Regions from separate parts of the Enterococcus sp. 3H8_DIV0648 genome, predicted to be linked through region 2. Evidence: predicted binding sites of a transcription regulator. Region 2 holds the regulator's gene; the other holds the start of a gene.

Region 1 (7,420 bases), 1.2 Mb from region 2:
GGCGTCTACGATACAGGAAATTATCAAATCGGAGATACTATCTATGAAGGAAAATTGAAGGTTGCTTATGAAGAATTGCCTTCATTTACACCTGAACTCTTTATGAAAGTAACCGCGAAAAATGTGATGAAACAAAAATCCTTCCATAAAGGAATCTATCAATTAGTTCAAGAAGGCGCGATCCAGTTGTATAAGACCTATTTAACAGAGGATTACATCATTGGAGCGGTTGGTCAGCTGCAATTTGAAGTTTTCCAACACCGGATGTTAAACGAATACAACGCCGAAGTCGTAATGACACCGATGGGTAACAAGATCGCTCGCTGGATCGATCCAGAGCAATTAGATGAACGGATGAGTTCAAGCCGGAATATTTTAGCTAAAGACCGCTTCGATCAACCATTGTTCTTATTTGAAAATCAATTTGCAATGCGTTGGTTCGCAGACAAGTATCCAGATGTTGAACTGAAGAGCTTGATGTAGAAAGCGAAGAAAGGGACCTTTGATGCAGAAAGTAAAAAGCGGCACAAAAATCATTTTAACAAAACTCAAACAACCGAGCAGTTTGATTCTATTAGTTGTTTTGATTAGTTTAACAATGTTTCGTTTAGGATTGAGTGCCAAAGCTCCCTATTTTATCAATTTATTTGCCGGTTACGATGATCAGCTGTTTATTCATTATAGCGAAGAAATCCTCAAAGGAAATTGGCTAGGAAGCTACTCAACAAAAGCGTTATCCAAGGGAATTTCTTATTCTCTTTTTATGGTATGGGCCAATAAGCTTCATCTATCTTATGGTATATTTTTGGGCTTATTCAATATACTAGCTAGTTCGACTGCTGCGCTTGCTTTACGACCATTAGTTAACAACCGTTGGATTTTAACTTTTATCTACGCATTCTTTTTGTATTCACCGGTCACTTTAACTAGTGAATACAGTACCCGAATCTATCGAAACACATTAGTTGTTCCGGCAGTATTATTGGTGGTGGCTTGTCTCGTAGGCTTGTATTTTAGACGAAATGGAAAATTACGATCGTTTATTTTATGGAGTGTCGGACTATCGCTGATTTTTCCTTTTTATTGGTATATACGTGAAGATTCATTATGGCTATTGCCATTATTGATGGTAGGTTTGCTGATTATCGCTGGATCAGTTGTTTTTGAAAATGTTCCGAATTTTAGAGTAAAGAACTTTCGTGCTTCGCTTAAAAAATTCTATTTTACTAAGAAGCAGCTGGCTAAGTTGATGTTGTGCTTTTTGCCTTTTATCCTGCTTTTTTCAACAACTAAGGTTTTGAAGAATATCAATCAAGAGCATTATGGGATCGCACTAGTTAATGATCGAACTGGTGGTGCTTTTGGAAACGTGTCGAAGCATTTGATTCGAATGGATGATGGTACAAAGCTGAATGAAACCAATAGTAAAGTTTGGGTTTCGAGAAAAGCATTGGAGAAAGCCGAAGCGGTATCCCCAACGTTGAAGCCAATCGCTAAAAATATCGATTGGATTTATCACGGAAGTCCATGGAGCGGCGGTGAGGACATTGCTGGGGACATTATTTTTTGGGCGTTGCGAGATGCCGCGGCACAAGCTGGTTATTACAAGGATGGGGAGAAGACTGAAAATTTTTGGCATAAAGTCGACTCAGAATTATCGGAGGCCTACAAAAAGGATCAATTGAAGCAGAAAAAAGAAATCTATCTGACTGCTACCGGTGATGGGAAATTAAGAAAAGACCTGCCGTTAGTAGGAGAATTTATGAAAAGTGGTTTTTCCTATAATGTTTTCTATAAGGATTATGGTCAGGGCATGGATGCAACACTTGGTCCGAAAGAGGATGTGGCAAAGGCGGAAGAATTACTGAATTATTCATTTTCGGAAAATTGGCAAGACGTCAATGCTCCTCGGACTGAGCCGAATAAGGTCACCAAATCTGCAGAAATCTCCAATCGTATTATCCAGTTGTATCGTGATACAATGCCGATTTGGCTAGTATTGTGTGTGTTAGGCTTTTTGATTATTGTAGTGGGAAGTCTTTTTTCAAAGGCGCAGCTGAAAATCTTTCGCGGAATGCTGTTGATAACTTTGGGGCTAATGCTATCGTATTTGATTTTTTTAATTGGTGTCTCTTGGTTTTGTTCATGGGCGCCTGAACGAAAAGAATTGTTTATGATGACCTATACAGGCGCTGGAGTACCAGTGATTCAATGGATTGAAGTGCTAGCCTTTGTTGGCATTATTCAATTACCGATCATCGCTAAAAAGATAAATAAAAAATAGTTGAAGCTTTTATGGCTTCAACTATTTTTTTGTTATCGACATTTCAATCAGTCCAGGAGATTCTAGATAAGAAATGTTGGTAAAATCGTAAGTCTTTTCATCTAATTTTCGTTTAAAGTATTTATGTACAAACTCAACTTCCGATGGCTGAATGTTTCGATTGTCATTTTTTAAAACAATCTCCGCATGTTTATAAGCATCGGTATATATCACAGTAGTATTTCCAATCGTATAGACCTTTATCATATTTGCATCAGTGTTCTCCAACTGATTATAGACCATTTGAGAATGGCTGTTCGTTACATTGATAAGTTTCATCTCGAAACACCTTCTTCCTAACCTTACTTCATAGTGTAATTATATAAGAAATATTAAGAAAAAAGAAGGAGGATGCTCACTTTAATTAGAATATTTGAATAATTTGGTAAAAGAAAAGGATTCTCGTTGGCAACGAGAATCCTAAAAACTATTAACTCTTATCTTCTTTTGCTAAGCGTTCAGGCTTTGATGTGATAACGATGTGATCTTCTTTGTCGAGTTTTGCTTTAAGGTCAGTAATTGTTGGGTGATCTAAATAGAATTCAGCAATTCCATCTTCGATATTTTCTTGAATTGTCCGACGGAGTGGGCGAGCCCCCATTGCAGGATCATAACCTAGATCAACCAATTTCTCTTTGACATTATCCGGGACATCGATGTGGAGTTTTTGTGAAGCTAACATTTCGTTAACATCATCCAACATCAATGAAACGATATTCATCAAGTTTTCTTTTGATAATGGACTGAATTCGACGATACCATCGAAACGGTTCAAGAATTCTGGTGCAAAGAAATCTTTTAATTGACCTAAGACAGAACGAGTGACACCTTCTCTTGCAGCACCAAAACCAACATTAGCTTCGATCTTACCAGTTCCAGCATTGCTGGTCATAATGATAATTGTATCCTTGAAGCTTACCGTTCGGCCCTGTGAGTCAGTCAAACGACCATCATCAAGAATTTGCAAGAACATGTGCAGCACATCAGGGTGAGCCTTTTCAATTTCATCAAGCAAGATTAGGCTGTATGGATGACGACGTACTTGTTCAGTCAATTGACCTGCTTCTTCGTAGCCGACATAGCCGGGAGGAGAACCAATCAATTTAGAGACACTGTGTTTTTCCATATATTCACTCATATCGAAACGAATCATAGATTCACTGGAACCGAATAATTCTTCCGCTAATTGACGAGCCAATTCCGTCTTACCAACACCAGTAGGTCCGACAAATAAGAAAGAACCGATTGGGCGGTTTTTCTTATTTAGACCAACACGGTTACGACGAATGGCCTTGGCTACTTTGTCGACTGCTTCATCTTGTCCAATAACATGTTGTTTTAAATCAACAGCAAGATTTTTCAATTGTGTTTGTTCTTTTTCCTTCAATTCACCAACAGGGATACCCGTGCGTTTTTCAACGATTTTCTCCATGTCTTTTTCAGTAATAACTGGTGTTTCTTCATCAGTTAATTGACGTTCTTTCATTTTTTGCAGTTTGTTGATTTGATCACGGTAGTAAGCCGCTTTTTCAAAGTCTTCTTCTTGCGAAGCCTGTGATTTTTGCTGTTCAGCTTCTGCTAACTTTTTATCGATCGTTTTTGGATCAACGATTTGAATCGTTAAGTTTTTCTTTGAACCTGTTTCATCTAACAAGTCGATCGCTTTGTCAGGTAAGAAGCGATCTTGGATATAACGATTTGATAGTTCAGCAGCAGCTTTGATCGCATCATCCGTATATTTTACATGATGGTAATCTTCATAACGCGGTTGTAAACCTTTCAAGATTTCAATCGTCTCTTGAACAGAAGGTTCTTCAACACGTACAGGTTGCATCCGACGTTCTAATGCAGCGTCCTTTTCAATGATTCGGTATTCATTTAAGGTTGTAGCTCCAACCATCTGCAATTCACCGCGGGCTAGTGCAGGTTTCAAGATATTGCCAGCGTCCATGTTGCCATCTCCGGCAGCACCAGCACCCACGATTTCATGCACCTCATCAATGAAAAGGATGATATTTTCTGCCTGACGAATTTCTTCGATCAGTTTCTGCATCCGTTCTTCAAATTGACCACGAATTCCAGTGCCTTGAACAAGAGAAGCGACATCTAAACGAATTACTTCTTTGTCCATTAATTTTTGCGGAACATCGCCATCAACGATTTTTTGAGCCAATCCTTCGACAACTGCCGTTTTACCAACACCCGGTTCACCGATTAGGACTGGATTATTTTTTGTACGGCGATTTAGAATTTCAATGACACGTTGAATTTCATCGTCTCGCCCAACGACCGGATCAATGTTACCTTCACGAGCTAGTCCAGTGATATTGATACCATATTCATCTAGTAACCCGCCTCCGCCGTTTCCGCGAGGGGGTTGATTGTTAATACCATTACCACCGCCGAATTGTGTCGGTGGTGTTTGATCTGCTGCTCCTTGTCGTTGTTGCATTTGTTGTGACATTGAGCGGAACAAATCATCTAAACTTCCAAAACCAAAAGGATCATTTCCAGCCATTTGTGGCGCACCTCCAGCTTGATTCTTTAATTTTTGATAACAACTCTGGCAATAATCTAATTGCTTTCGTTGACCATTGACATTTGCATATAAATGAATGGTTGCTTCATTTTCATGACAATTTTGGCAAAGCATCTTTTTCACCCTTTCAATAGTTAATTGTTTCTTCCATTGTACATCGAGTAAGCGAATCTCGTAAAAGGATACGCTGATCAGTTGTTTGACTATCACTGACCTTAAGAATAATTATAGCGAGAATTTTTATAAAAGCAAACAGTTTGTCTCAAACTTTAGCAATCTAATAACGAGAGTGCTAAAAGAAACATGAACTTGCTTTTTTACAACACAGTATTGTTATGGAAAAAAAATGAAAACACGATAAATCAATAACTAAGTCCAGCAAACAAGATATTTTAAGAAAGGGCATACATTCTGTTAGGATAAATCGACTAAAATTGTTGTATCTACCGCAAAAAAATGGTAATCTAAGAAAATGAAGGGTCCAAAATGATGGATGTTATCATTAAAGCCCTAACATAAAAAAACATTTTTTTATAAAGGAGAACGGTCAATATGGAAAAAAAAGATTTTCACGTAGTAGCAGAAACAGGGATTCATGCACGTCCCGCAACTTTATTAGTGCAAGCTGCAAGCAAATTTAACTCTGATATTAACTTAGAGTATAAAGGAAAATCAGTTAACCTTAAATCAATCATGGGCGTTATGTCTCTAGGTGTTGGCCAAGGGTCTGATGTTGTTATCTCTGCTGAAGGTGCTGACGAAAAAGAAGCAATGGAAGCTATTGTAGAAACAATGAAAAAGGAAGGATTATCTGAATAATGGTTGAACTACTAAAAGGTATTGCCGCAAGTGACGGAGTTGCCGTTGCGAAAGCTTATCTGCTAGTACAACCGGATTTATCTTTCAAACAAAATAATGTAGAAGATACTGCTGCCGAAGAAAAGCGTTTAGACGACGCTTTGGCGGCTTCTTCTGCTGAATTAGAAAAAATTCGGGATAAAGCAGCTAAAAGCTTAGGTGAAGAAGAAGCACAAGTTTTTGATGCTCATTTGATGGTTCTTTCAGATCCAGAAATGATTGGTCAAATCAAACAACATATTCAAGATAATAAAGTGAACGCGGAAAGCTCACTTAAAGAAGTTACAGATATGTACATCGGCATGTTCGAGGCAATGGATGATAACGCTTATATGCAAGAACGTGCAGCAGATATCCGTGACGTTACAAAACGTGTAATGGCTCATCTATTAGGTGTATCGTTACCAGATCCTTCTATGATTGACGAAGAAGTTGTCGTTGTGGCACATGACTTGACTCCAAGTGATACTGCACAATTAGACAAAAACTTTGTAAAAGCCTTTGTTACTGATATTGGCGGACGTACGTCTCACTCAGCAATCATGGCTCGTTCATTAGAAATTCCAGCGATTGTTGGCACGAAGGAAATCACTTCTAAAACTAAAGAAGGCGATGTTCTTGCAGTTAACGGTATCACTGGTGAAACAATTGTAAATCCAACTGATGAACAAGCGGCTGAATACAAAAAAGCCGGCGAAGCATATGCTACGCAAAAAGCAGAATGGGAAAAATTAAAAGATGCTGAAACAGTTACTGCTGATGGCAAGCACTTTGAATTAGCAGCAAATATTGGTACACCAAAAGATCTTGAAGGTGTTCATAATAATGGTGCTGAAGCAATTGGTTTATATCGGACTGAATTCTTATACATGGATTCTTCAGATTTTCCAACAGAAGATGATCAGTTTGAAGCTTATAAAGCTGTCTTAGAAGGTATGGACGGCAAACCAGTCGTTGTTCGTACAATGGATATTGGTGGAGATAAAGAATTACCTTACTTAACTTTACCTCACGAAATGAATCCATTCTTGGGCTATCGTGCATTGCGTATTAGTTTGTCTGAATTAGGCGATGGTATGTTCCGTACACAATTACGTGCCTTGTTGCGCGCTTCTGTTCACGGTAACTTACGTATCATGTTCCCAATGGTTGCGACACTAAAAGAATTCCGTGCAGCGAAGAAAATGTTCAACGAAGAAAAAGAAAAACTTGTTAAAGAAGGCGTGAAAGTTTCTGATACGATCCAAGTCGGAATCATGATCGAAATCCCTGCTGCAGCTGTTCTAGCTGACAAGTTTGCTAAAGAAGTTGACTTCTTCAGTATTGGAACAAATGACTTGATTCAATACACTATGGCGGCTGACCGTATGAACGAACGTGTTTCTTACTTATATCAACCATATAACCCGTCAATCTTGCGTTTGATCAAAAACGTGATTGATGCAGCACACGCTGAAGGTAAATGGGCTGGTATGTGTGGCGAAATGGCTGGCGATCAAACAGCAGTTCCATTGTTAATGGGTATGGGATTAGATGAGTTCTCTATGAGTGCGACATCTGTTCTTAGAACCCGCAGCTTGATGAAGCGTCTAACAACGACTGATATGGCTGAACTAGCTGAAAAAGCGTTGAAAGAATGCGATACAATGGAAGAAGTAGAAGAGTTAGTTAAAGAATACGTAAAATAGATTTTAACTTTT
Region 2 (7,420 bases):
GGCGCTGGTGGGATACTACCCTTGTGTTATGACCACTCTAACCCGCACCACTAATCGTGGTGGGAGACAGTGTCAGATGGGCAGTTTGACTGGGGCGGTCGCCTCCTAAAGAGTAACGGAGGCGCCCAAAGGTTCCCTCAGAATGGTTGGAAATCATTCGCAGAGTGTAAAGGCACAAGGGAGCTTGACTGCGAGACCTACAAGTCGAGCAGGGACGAAAGTCGGGCTTAGTGATCCGGTGGTTCCGCATGGAAGGGCCATCGCTCAACGGATAAAAGCTACCCTGGGGATAACAGGCTTATCTCCCCCAAGAGTCCACATCGACGGGGAGGTTTGGCACCTCGATGTCGGCTCGTCGCATCCTGGGGCTGTAGTCGGTCCCAAGGGTTGGGCTGTTCGCCCATTAAAGCGGCACGCGAGCTGGGTTCAGAACGTCGTGAGACAGTTCGGTCCCTATCCGTCGCGGGCGTTGGAAATTTGAGAGGATCTGTCCTTAGTACGAGAGGACCGGGATGGACTTACCGCTGGTGTACCAGTTGTCTCGCCAGAGGCATCGCTGGGTAGCTATGTAGGGAAGGGATAAACGCTGAAAGCATCTAAGTGTGAAGCCCACCTCAAGATGAGATTTCCCATTTCTTAAAGAAAGTAAGATCCCTGAGAGAAGATCAGGTAGATAGGTCAGGAGTGGAAGTGCAGTGATGTACGGAGCGGACTGATACTAATCGATCGAGGACTTAACCAAAATTAAAATGATTTCACGGTTGTTTAACTGTTTCTGATCCAGTTTTGAGTGAACGAAGTTTACTCAGATAAATATGTAGTGTGGTGGCGATAGCGAGAAGGATACACCTGTTCCCATGTCGAACACAGAAGTTAAGCTTCTTAGCGCCGATTGTAGTGAGGGGTTGCCCCTTGTGAGATTAGGACGTCGCCACGCGAACTTATGGGGGTTTAGCTCAGCTGGGAGAGCATCTGCCTTACAAGCAGAGGGTCAGCGGTTCGAACCCGTTAACCCCCATTTGAGCCGTTAGCTCAGTTGGTAGAGCATCTGACTTTTAATCAGAGGGTCACTGGTTCGAGCCCAGTACGGCTCATAAGTATATGCGGGTGTGGCGGAATTGGCAGACGCACTAGATTTAGGATCTAGCGCCTTACGGCGTGGGGGTTCAAGTCCCTTCACCCGCATTTTATTTTTTTGTAGTTGCCGGCTTAGCTCAGTTGGTAGAGCATCTGATTTGTAATCAGAGGGTCGAGGGTTCAAGTCCTTTAGCCGGCATCATGCGGAAATAGCTCAGTGGTAGAGCACCACCTTGCCAAGGTGGGGGTCGCGGGTTCGAACCCCGTTTTCCGCTTTCCTGAAGACCAGGGGAAAGCGCCGGGGTGGCGGAACTGGCAGACGCACAGGACTTAAAATCCTGCGGTGAGTGATCACCGTACCGGTTCGATTCCGGTCCTCGGCATAATAAAAATATGCGCCCATAGCTCAACTGGATAGAGTGTTTGACTACGGATCAAAAGGTTAGGGGTTCGACTCCTCTTGGGCGCGTAGTTTTTTTGTTTATCGGGAAGTAGCTCAGCTTGGTAGAGTACTTGGTTTGGGACCAAGGTGTCGCAGGTTCGAATCCTGTCTTCCCGATCAAAAAAGAAGGTGAAAGCCTTCTTTTTTTTTATCTTAATTTAAAGAAAGGCGTTCTTCTTTATTTCATGCGCTAAGTTCGATATAATTATGGTCAGGAATAGTCAATAGGAGGCGATATTATGAGCAGAAATACCTCTGATTTGATCGAATCTTACTTGAAAGATATTTTAGAGAATAGTGAAATAATCGAAATTCGAAGAGCAGAGATGGCACAGCTGTTTAATTGTGTTCCTTCTCAGATAAATTATGTAATCAATACACGTTTTACTTTTCAACGCGGTTATTTAGTTGAAAGTAAACGAGGTGGCGGAGGCTATATTCGAATAAGTAAAGTTAAGATTTCTGATCAGCATTACTTTTTAGAACAATTGATGGATTCTTTTGGAGCAGAAATTTCTGAAGCAAATGCTTTTGGAATCATTCAGAAATTATTTGAGGAAGAAATTATTACTGAGAACGAAGGTAACTTGATGTTGAGTGCAGTATCGAAGAATGTCCTTGGTATCAGTCAAATTGAAAACAGGCTACGGGCAAGAATTCTTCATGGATTTTTGGAACGTTTAAGTTATGAGAAAAAGGAGTGAGGGATATGGATCAGCTGTATACAGAACGTGCAAAAGCAGTATTAGCGATTGCGCAACAAGAAGCTAAATATTTTAAACACCGCTCGGTTGGTTCGGAGCATTTATTGCTAGCGTTAGTGATTGAACAACAGGGAATTGCGGGTAAAACCTTACGTCAAATGAATTCAAGTGAAAATGACATTCGTGAAGAAATTGAACATATGACGGGTTACGGGTCAGTTAAGTCTTATCCTGAAGGTGGCTATCTTCCTTATTCTCCAAGAGCAAAACAGATTTTGATTTTTGCTGATGATGAAGCCAAACGTTTCAATGCAAAATTAGTTGGAACAGAGCATATCTTGTTAGGTCTATTACGTGATGATGAAATCTTAGCTTCACATATCTTAGTGAATTTAGGTTTGAGCTTGCCTAAGATGCGGCAGCTTTTACTGAAGAAAATGGGCGTCAATGAGGTACAAAATGCTAATCAAGGTACTGGGACTCGGAGGAAAGCAGCGGCTAAACCTGCACAAAATAATTCTCAAGGAACCCCAACTTTAGATGGATTGGCTCGTGACTTGACGAAGCTAGCACGAGAAAAACGCTTAGATCCAGTAGTTGGAAGAGATAGTGAGGTTCGTCGTGTAGTCCAAATTTTGAGCCGCCGTACGAAAAATAATCCTGTATTAGTTGGTGAACCTGGTGTCGGTAAGACGGCGATCGTTGAAGGTTTGGCACAACGGATCATTTCTGGTGATGTACCAGAAGATATGCGTGGAAAACGTTTGATGATGTTGGATATGGGTGCTTTAGTTGCTGGGACAAAATATCGTGGGGAATTCGAAGATCGATTGAAAAAAGTAATCGATGAGATTTATCATGATGGTCAAATTATCTTGTTTATTGATGAATTGCATACTTTAATTGGTGCTGGTGGAGCTGAAGGGGCGATAGATGCCTCAAATATTTTGAAGCCTGCATTGGCTCGTGGTGAACTGCAAACAATTGGTGCCACGACGTTAGATGAGTATCAAAAATATATTGAAAAAGATTCTGCTTTAGAACGTCGATTTGCTCGAGTGCAAGTGGAAGAGCCGACACCTGAGGAAGCGGAAGAAATCTTAAAAGGATTGCGTCCGCGTTATGAGGATCACCATGGAGTAGAAATAACTGATGAAGCGCTGCATGCTGCAGTTTCGCTATCAGTAAGATATATCAACTCACGCCAGTTGCCAGATAAGGCAATCGATTTGATGGATGAATCTTCCGCAAAAGTTCGTTTGGATTCTACTGATGAAGTATCGGAACTCACGGAATTAGAAGATGAAGTTCAAGAATTGGTGATGGAGAAGGAAAAAGCGATTCAAAATCAAGACTTTGAATCAGCAGCGCGTCTGCGTTTGCGTGAAAAGCAATTAGCCGAAGTATTGGAACAAGCAAAAATTAAAGCGGCAAAACAAGAGAACGGTTATATTGATCAAGTGACTGATGAAGATGTTGCGGCGGTTGTTTCTCAATGGACGGGTGTGCCGTTACAACAGTTGGAGAAAAAAGAAAGTCAGCGGTTATTGGATTTAGAAAATGTTCTGCATAAGAGAGTAGTCGGGCAAGAAGAAGCAGTTCAGGCTATCTCGCGTGCTATTCGTCGGGCTCGAAGCGGATTGAAAGATCCTAATCGCCCAATCGGCTCCTTTATGTTCTTAGGTCCAACTGGTGTAGGTAAGACAGAGTTGGCGAAAGCTTTGGCCGAAGCAATGTTTGGCAGTGAAGAAGCTTTGATTCGAGTGGACATGTCTGAATATATGGAAAAATACAGTACGAGTCGTTTGATTGGTTCGCCTCCAGGCTATGTTGGTTATGAAGAAGGCGGGCAATTAACGGAAAAAATTCGTCAAAAACCTTATTCAGTGATCTTATTAGACGAAGTGGAAAAGGCTCATCCGGATGTATTCAATATTTTATTGCAGGTTTTAGATGATGGTCATTTAACGGATTCAAAAGGTCGAAAAGTTGATTTCCGAAATACAATCTTGATTATGACTTCCAACATTGGTGCGACAGAAATTCGCGAAGAAAAAAATGTTGGGTTCAACGTGAAGGATATTACCAAAGATCATCAAGCGATGGAAAAACGAATTCTGGAGGAATTGAAAAAAGCCTTCCGTCCTGAATTCTTAAACCGAATTGATGAAACGGTTGTCTTCAAAACATTGGATCAAGAACAAATTCATGAAATTGTGAAAATTATGAGTCGTTCTATCTTAGATCGTATGAAGGAACATGAAATCAAAGTGAAGATCACACCAGCTGCCTATGATGTGATTGGAAAAGTTGGTTTTGATCCTGAATACGGTGCTCGGCCAATTCGCAGAGCGTTGCAAAAAGAGATTGAAGACCGATTAGCGGAAGCTTTGTTATCTGGTCAAATTCAATTAGGCGACACAGTGACGATCGGTGCCAGCAAGGGCAAGGTGACATTAACTGTAAAAAATTCTAAAGAAGAAAAAATTCCAGAAAAAGTTTAATTAATCAGGGGATGACGCATTGGCGTTGTCCTCTTTTTTATGCCGTCAGTTGGAAACTTTGAGAAGCTGTGATAGTATGAGAAAGTCTAAAAGGAGGACCTAACATGATCGAATTAATTGCGACGGCAGAGTCAATGGCGCAAGCTGAAGACCTGTTTGCTGCCGGCGTAGATACATTATACATAGGAGAAGAAGAGTTTGGTTTGCGATTGCCGCATTCTTTTTCTCGTGATGAACAAAAAGCCTTGATTGAAATGGCCCATGCTCAAGGAAAAAAGGTGAATGTTGCTGTAAATGGTATCATGCATCCTGATAAGATGAAAAAAATTCCAGAGTATTTGACATTTTTAGCAGAGGTGAAGCCGGACCATGTCGTTGTTGGCGACACTGGTGTGATCTATTTATTGCAAGAGTATGATCTGCCTTATATTTATGATGCGGAAACTTTGGTGACGAATGCACGACAAATTAATTTTTGGCAGAAGAAGGGTGCGGTAGGGGCTGTTTTAGCTCGTGAGGTGCCTTTTGAAGAGATGCAGCAGTTGCGGCAGTATGTTGATGTTCCGGTAGAAGTATTAGTCTATGGGGCTACGTGTATTCACCAATCGAAAAGACCGCTGTTGGATAACTATTTCAATTATACGAAGCAGGCAGAAGAGACTTCAAAAGAACGCGGGCTGTTTATTTCAGAACCGAAAAAGGCTGACACGCATTATTCAATCTACGAGGATCAGCACGGAACCCATATTTTTGCTGATAATGATCTGAATTTAATTCAAGAGTTGGCTGAATTAGCTCATGCAGGCTATCAAACGTGGAAACTCGATGGTTTATTTACACTAGGAACAGATTTTACAGCTATTGCAAAAGTTTTTGCAGAAGCTAAAGGAGCAATTGAAAAGGGCACTTGGAACGAAGCGGAAGCAATTCGCGCGCAACAAGAAATCCAAAAATATCATCCTGTTGGTCGAGGAATGGATACTGGCTTTTATCATTTGGACCCAACAGCGATTAAATAGGAGTAATAGCAACATGACAGAGAGAAAATTGAAGCGGCCCGAGGTTTTAGCGCCGGCCGGGACATTGGAAAAATTAAAAACCGCGATTCATTATGGCGCGGATGCAGTATATATCGGCGGGGATGCCTATGGCTTGCGATCCCGAGCGGGGAACTTCTCATTTGAAGAGATGGAAGAAGGAGTGGCTTTTGCGAATAAGTACAACGCAAAAGTTTACGTAGCAGCTAACATGGTGACTCATGAAGGCAATGAAGAAGGCGCTGGAGAATTTTTCAAAAAGCTGCGTGATATCGGAATTTCAGCAGTAATTGTTTCTGACCCAGCCTTGATAGAAATTTGTGCTTCTGAAGCACCGGGGTTAGAAATTCATTTATCAACCCAGGCGTCGGCAACAAATGCTGAAACATTGAAGTTTTGGCAAAATGAAGGTTTGGAACGGGTTGTTTTAGCTCGTGAGGTCTCAATGGAAGAGCTGGCGGAAATTCGGCGGAATACGGATGTTCAAATTGAAGCCTTTATCCATGGAGCTATGTGTATTTCATATTCAGGACGTTGTACATTATCGAATCATATGTCGATGCGGGATGCAAACCGTGGCGGCTGTTCCCAATCATGCCGCTGGAAATACGAATTATTTGATATGCCGTTTGCCCAAGAGCATCGTTCATTGACCGAAAACGGGGATGTCACAGAAGAGTTTTCTATGAGTGCCGTGGACATGTCCATGATCGAACATATTCCTGATTTGATCGAAAATGGCGTTGATAGTTTGAAGATCGAAGGACGGATGAAGTCGATTCATTATGTTTCGACTGTTGCAAATGTTTATAAAGCGGCCGTGGATAGTTACATTTCTGATCCAGAAAATTATGTCTGCAAGCAGGAATGGATCGACGAATTGTGGAAGGTCGCTCAACGGGAATTATCGACAGGGTTTTATTACCATGTACCGACGGAAAATGAACAGTTATTTGGTCCACGCCGGAAGATTCCTGTTTATAAATTTATTGGCGAGGTTTTAAGTTATGATGAAGCGAGTGGAATTGCCACTGTTCGTCAACGGAATCATTTTAGAGTGGGCGATGAGATCGAATTTTATGGACCGAACTTCCATCATTTCGAACAAACGGTTACCGAGATGAAAAATGATGAAGGCGAAATGATCGATCGAGCACCAAATCCAATGATGATCATCACAATGCCGGTGGCTCAACCAGTGAAGCCTGGAGATATGATACGTAAGAAAAAAGACTGAGGAATAAATTCTCAGTCTTTTTTAGAGCAGAGAATGAAGAAATACCTCAAACACAAACGGAATAGGCAAAAAGCAATTCTTTTTTAGCAGAATGTATTAAAATGAACGTATTGGGTCTGAAGCAGTTGCTTAATAGGTTCAGTTGATAGAAAGTTTTTACATAGTGAAATTAGACTTATATTAATCAGTATAAATTAGGAGGCAGTTGAATGAAGGAATATGATTACATCGTTGTCGGTGGAGGCAGCGGCGGGATTGCTTCGGCAAACCGTGCGGGCATGTATGGCGCAAAAGTATTGTTAATCGAAGGAAATAAAATCGGCGGGACTTGTGTCAATGTTGGCTGTGTGCCGAAAAAAGTAATGTGGCAAGCTAGCAGTATGCTGGAGATGATTGAACGGGATGCGCCTAGTTACGGT

Evidence for each region. Region 2 encodes CtsR, which represses protease genes until heat stress. Its sites were predicted from a motif close to TTGGTCAAAAAAGGTCAAANA; they were not measured.
Region 1: a site for CtsR is predicted at 5,059-5,079, ahead of A5875_RS07280 (ATP-dependent Clp protease ATP-binding subunit). Genes of this name have one in related genera too.

Annotation. Positions count from the first base shown of each region.
Region 1 is NZ_NGLG01000001.1:1,563,590-1,571,009, reverse strand. Features, by position in the region: gene A5875_RS07295 (peptide chain release factor 3) at 1-483, shown strand, start outside; gene A5875_RS07290 (hypothetical protein) at 506-2,284, shown strand; gene A5875_RS07285 (DUF1827 family protein) at 2,306-2,602, opposite strand; gene A5875_RS07280 (ATP-dependent Clp protease ATP-binding subunit) at 2,754-4,976, opposite strand; gene A5875_RS07275 (phosphocarrier protein HPr) at 5,415-5,681, shown strand; gene ptsP (phosphoenolpyruvate--protein phosphotransferase) at 5,681-7,408, shown strand.
Region 2 is NZ_NGLG01000001.1:2,801,119-2,808,538, reverse strand. Features, by position in the region: rRNA gene rrf (5S ribosomal RNA) at 822-937, shown strand; tRNA gene A5875_RS12920 (tRNA-Val) at 946-1,018, shown strand; tRNA gene A5875_RS12915 (tRNA-Lys) at 1,022-1,094, shown strand; tRNA gene A5875_RS12910 (tRNA-Leu) at 1,104-1,185, shown strand; tRNA gene A5875_RS12905 (tRNA-Thr) at 1,204-1,276, shown strand; tRNA gene A5875_RS12900 (tRNA-Gly) at 1,281-1,352, shown strand; tRNA gene A5875_RS12895 (tRNA-Leu) at 1,375-1,460, shown strand; tRNA gene A5875_RS12890 (tRNA-Arg) at 1,473-1,546, shown strand; tRNA gene A5875_RS12885 (tRNA-Pro) at 1,563-1,636, shown strand; gene A5875_RS12880 (CtsR family transcriptional regulator) at 1,756-2,223, shown strand; gene A5875_RS12875 (ATP-dependent Clp protease ATP-binding subunit) at 2,229-4,727, shown strand; gene A5875_RS12870 (peptidase U32 family protein) at 4,832-5,746, shown strand; gene A5875_RS12865 (peptidase U32 family protein) at 5,760-7,001, shown strand; gene gor (glutathione-disulfide reductase) at 7,211-7,420, shown strand, end outside.